DNA from 2 places in the Roseobacter sp. AzwK-3b genome. Region 2 is predicted to be linked to the other one. Evidence: riboswitches for the same ligand, from Rfam matches in the RefSeq annotation. Region 2 holds a riboswitch; the other holds the start of a gene.
What was found. A riboswitch is a leader RNA that binds a small molecule or an ion and turns the genes downstream of it on or off. The one in region 2 is predicted to bind thiamine pyrophosphate.
Positions count from the first base shown of each region.

Region 1 (2,391 bases), on a different contig from region 2:
GCCTTCGTGGCTCACGTCGACGCCCTGCGCCTGCCACCAGCCCGCCGCTTCCTGCCCCAGCCTGACCACGGGTTCTTCGGCTGACTCGCCTTCGCAGAACGGCGCAAGCATCCCCCCGGCCCACCACGAACAGGCATGTGCGCCGGGGCTGGGCTGCGGATCAACCAGACGCAGCTCTATTCCGCGCGCCACAAGTTCGGTGGCAACGCACAGACCGGCGACACCGGCTCCGAGTATGGTGACGTCAGCGCTCATGTCCAAAGCTCGTGGAAGTGATGTACCGGTCCATGCCCCTGTCCAACCTGTAGCGTATCGGCTGCGGCAATCGCCCCTTGCAGCCAACCATGCGCGCGGCGCACGGCCTTGTCCAGCGGGTGCCCATGCGCCAATTCTGCGGCAATTGCCGAGGACAGCGAACAGCCCGTACCATGGGTATTACGGGTCATTATGCGTGTGGCCTCGATGCGCAGCGTGCCTGCATCGCTCACCAGCAGATCTGTGCAGACCGGCCCATCGGAATGCCCTCCCTTCATCAGAACCGCCGCTGGCCCCATCGCCAGCAGCGCATGGCCCTGAGCCTCGGCCTCCTCCGGAGTGCTTGCCGGCGCACGCCCAAGAAGGCGCGCCGCTTCGGGCAGGTTCGGGGTAAGGACCGTGGCACGAGGCAGCAGCTGTTCGATCACAGCGCCAACCGCGTCATCGGCCAGAAGCGGATCACCGGACTTGGCAACCATTACCGGATCAAGCACGATCGGGCCGCTGTAGCCTGCAAGGGCATGCGCCAAGGTTTGCGCAACCGACGCGGTGCCCAGCATCCCGATCTTGATGGCATCGGGCGGGATGTCCGTCAGGACCGACGCGATCTGCGCGGCGATCATCGCCTCCGACACAGGCTCCACCGCCTGAACGCCGATGGTGTTCTGCGCCGTGATGCCAGTGATCGCGCTTGCGCCATAGACTCCGCGCGCCGAAAAGGTCTTGAGATCGGCCTGAATGCCAGCACCTCCGCCACTGTCGGAGCCTGCGATCGTCAGCGCCTTGGGCGGGCTGGCCTTGGGTGGTTTTGTCATCGTGCGCTCCCCCGGTGAGGGAAGACGGATTGTCCGACGCTTGGCGCTTTGGCCTCAGGTCAGGTCCGTTCCCTACGCCGGCATTGTCCGGATCAGGTTCGATGGGTTGGCTGCGCCTCTCAGCCCCATGACGGGACACCCCAACGGATATGGTGCAACCTAGAACCATGCCGAACGAAGTTCAAGCGGCACAAGGCGGATTTACGTCTCGAGCCCAAGGGCCTTGCGGCGGCGACTGGCCCAGACAGTAATCAGATGATCCACCATCAGCCCCATGAACGCCACGGCCAGCCCCAGAACCAGCCCCTTGCCCACATCGCTGGACGACAAGGCGCGCTGCATTTCCTGCCCAAGATCCTGCGTGCCGATGAAGGCCGCGATAATGACCATGAAAAGCGAGAACATCACCGACTGGTTCACCCCCACCATGATCGTCGGCAAGGCCAGCGGCAGGCGCACCGACCACAAGGTCTGCCGCCGCGAGGCACCCGACATGTTCGCCGCCTCGATTTGCGCCACGGGCACATTGCGCAGCCCTTCGATCGTGTAGCGGATCAGCGGGACCGCCGCGAACAGCACCACCGCGCCCACCACCGCCACGTCATTGACACCGAACAGCATGATGACAGGAATAAGGTAGATGAAGCTTGGAAAGGTCTGCAGCGTGTCGCAGATCAGCAGAACGGCCCGCGCGCGGCTTTCGGTGCGGCTTCCCCAGATGCCAAGCGGGAACCCGATCAGCGTGGCCAGAAACACCGCGAAGGTGACCGTGTAGACGGTAATCATGGCCCGGTCCCACCATCCCGTCATGGCGATCAGGCCGAAATACGCCAGACAGATCAGCGCCGAGCGCCGTCCGCCAACGGCCCAGCCCACCGCCATCAGGAACACCAGCACCGCCGAGAACGGCAACCACAGCATCGCATCGCGCAAGGGGATCAGTACCCAGACGATCAGGAACCACCGGAGCCACTGGGTCACCGGGTCCAGAACCATGATGACCCAGTCCATCATCGCATCCAGAGGATCCGCCAGACTGAACGCGTCGCGTCGCCCAATCTCGTGCAGGACCGGGAAAATCAGGGACAGCCCCCAGAAAACACCGACCAAAACGGCCCAGACCAACAACACACGGTGACGGATCAGCCATGAGGTGCCCTTTTCGATATGCTCCGGCTGGCGCGTGGCCCAGGCCTTGGAACACCGGTCAAGCATGACCGCCAGCAGAACGATCGTGATGCCGATCTCGATCGAGCGGCCGATCTTGAGCGCCTGCAGAAGTTGCAACAATTTCTGCCCCAGTCCCGGCATCCCGATGAAG
Region 1 is NZ_ABCR01000002.1:347,154-349,544, reverse strand. Features, by position in the region: gene RAZWK3B_RS05855 (FAD-dependent oxidoreductase) at 1-255, opposite strand, end outside; gene thiD (bifunctional hydroxymethylpyrimidine kinase/phosphomethylpyrimidine kinase) at 252-1,070, opposite strand; TPP riboswitch at 1,123-1,223, opposite strand; gene RAZWK3B_RS05845 (ABC transporter permease) at 1,272-2,391, opposite strand, start outside.
Region 1: linked by a shared signal. The riboswitch ahead of thiD (bifunctional hydroxymethylpyrimidine kinase/phosphomethylpyrimidine kinase) and the one ahead of RAZWK3B_RS00980 (LuxE/PaaK family acyltransferase) in region 2 are both predicted to bind thiamine pyrophosphate.

Region 2 (2,391 bases):
AAATCCGTGATTGATCTGCTGGATGGCATGTTCCAGATAGGATGTGACCCGCAGCACCATGGGCGTCTGGATGCCGCGCTTTTCCAGATCGCGGATGATGCCGGGCAGGCTGACGGCGGGCGCATCGGGCGCCATGGGGTTTTTCAGCGCGACCTCGCCATTGTCGAGAACCTCGAAAAACCCGTGTCCCCAACGGTTCAGACCGTAAAGCTCTCCGTGAGTGGCGCTCGTCGTCATGGCTTCGCTCCCGCGGCGTTGATATGAACCCTCGCCCCCGCAAAGGCGTCTGCATATGGCTACACGATTCGGCACGAGGGTGCCCCCAACCGGCGCGTAGCGATGCGCCAAGCATTAGTCCAGATACCAACGTGATGAAAGAGTCAGGGTCAAGGATTGTGCATGATCCACCCATGCCCGCGGCGGAACGTCGCCCGTCTCGGGACACGGGGTTTGCGGGTGCGATTTTTGCCCCAAAGCCTGCTTCAGGATCAGAGAAAGCCGGTCCCGCTACAGGCCGAACAGCGCATGGATTTGCAGCCGAAACAGCCCTGACAGGACGCCATCTTGACCTGCCCGTGAATATCCCTGCCGGTGGCTATCTGCCCCCGGCCCATGCAGATCGGGCAAGGCGCGCGCCCGCTGCCGCGACATCGGTGGCAGCGCCTTGGAATATGCGGCGTCCGGGAGGCGTTGGTCGGTCCTTGTTTGAATGTCATGGCAAAAGTCACTCTTGATAAAAACACGACCGTACCCCGGCTCGCGGGTATTTCCGTGACCTGAATCTGGCGCGATCATGGCGGTGGACGGCACGCAGGGCATCGGCACGTCGCGGGACTATCCCCGGGCCGCGTTTCCCTCAGGCCGCGTCTTGTGATTAGTCTTGTCCGAAGGCCTGTTCCGGATTATGTCAGATGAAAATCCATAGGGGAGCCTCGCCACAGAGGCTGAGAAACCGATAGGTCTCTGGACGATGAACCAGTGCCGGTGCGGTGACCCTTTTAACCTGATCCGGATCATGCCGGCGGAGGAAATGGGATATGCTTGAGGTGGCACTCGCATTTGACGCCTGCACCGGTTTCCGAGAGGAAACGGCCCATGACGCGTGATGATATCGTCGATGATCTGCTCAACTTCATCGCGGCTGATGATCCATCCGAGGATGCGTTCAACGCGCTGGCTTTGAAAGTCCATGATTTCCAGTTTCAGCACAACGCGCCTTACGCGAAATTCGCGCGCTCGCGCGGCAAGACGCCGCGCACCGTCAAGCACTGGTCCGACATTCCGCCGGTGCCGATAAACGCGTTCAAGACGCTCGATCTGACATGCTGCCGACCGGAAGACGCCGTGGCCGTGTTCATGACCAGCGGCACCACCCAAGCCGGGCGGCGCGGCAAAAGCTATCACGCGGGCCTCGATGTCTATGACGCCTCGATGCGCCGCAACTTTGCGCAGCGCTTCATGCGCGGCGACACGGGCATAAAAATGGGCATCCTGTTTCCGACGACCCGGATGATGCCGAACTCGTCGCTTGCGCATTATCTTGACCTTGCGATCACCGGTTTCGGCACGCCGGACAGTGACTGGCTGATCGGAGCGGACGGGATCGATCTTGCCCGGCTGATCCATGCCCTCGAACAGGCCGAGGCGACCGGACAAAGCTATGCGCTGCTTGGGGCAAGCTTCAGCCTCGTGCATGCCATGGATGCGTTGCAGGCCGAGGGGCGCCGTTTCCATCTGCCGCCGGGCAGCCGCATTCTCGATACCGGAGGGTTCAAGGGCCAGTCCCGGGAGCTGGAGCTTGACGCCTTTTACGACGCGCTCAGTGAAACCTTCGGTGTGGCCCGCGACGACTGCATCGGCATGTATGGAATGACCGAGCTTTCGTCGCAATTCTATGATGACGGAAACGCGATATGCCCCTCGGTCAAGTCCGGGCCGCATTGGGTGCGCAGCCGTGTGGTCAATCCGTTGACGGGCATGGCAGTGCCCAAGGGCGAAACCGGGGTTCTGGCCCATACCGACCTTGCCCATTACAACATCGTCACCACGATCCTGACCGAAGATGCCGCCATCGAGGTCGATGATGGGTTCCAGCTTCTTGGGCGCGTTTCCGGCGCCGAGGCGGTTGGCTGTTCCTTGGCGGTTGACGCCTTTCTCAAGGCGGCGGAGGCGGGCTGATCTGCGATGGTGGAGCGGGCGTGTTATCTTCCCGGCCTTGATCCTCAGGCCCTGCATTGGAAAACCCTGACATTCGGGCAGGGCGGCGCGCCGGGGTATGAGGTTGCGGTTCCCGTGCTCGAACCGCAGGACATGACCCGTCTTGCCGCCCATGTGCGCCATCATGCGGCCCAGCATCTGCGGCCAATGCCCGTGTCGCGCATCGTCGAGGTG
Region 2 is NZ_ABCR01000001.1:234,232-236,622, reverse strand. Features, by position in the region: gene speA (biosynthetic arginine decarboxylase) at 1-237, opposite strand, end outside; gene RAZWK3B_RS20950 (hypothetical protein) at 508-651, opposite strand; TPP riboswitch at 914-1,047, shown strand; gene RAZWK3B_RS00980 (LuxE/PaaK family acyltransferase) at 1,096-2,178, shown strand; gene RAZWK3B_RS00975 (acyl-CoA reductase) at 2,185-2,391, shown strand, end outside.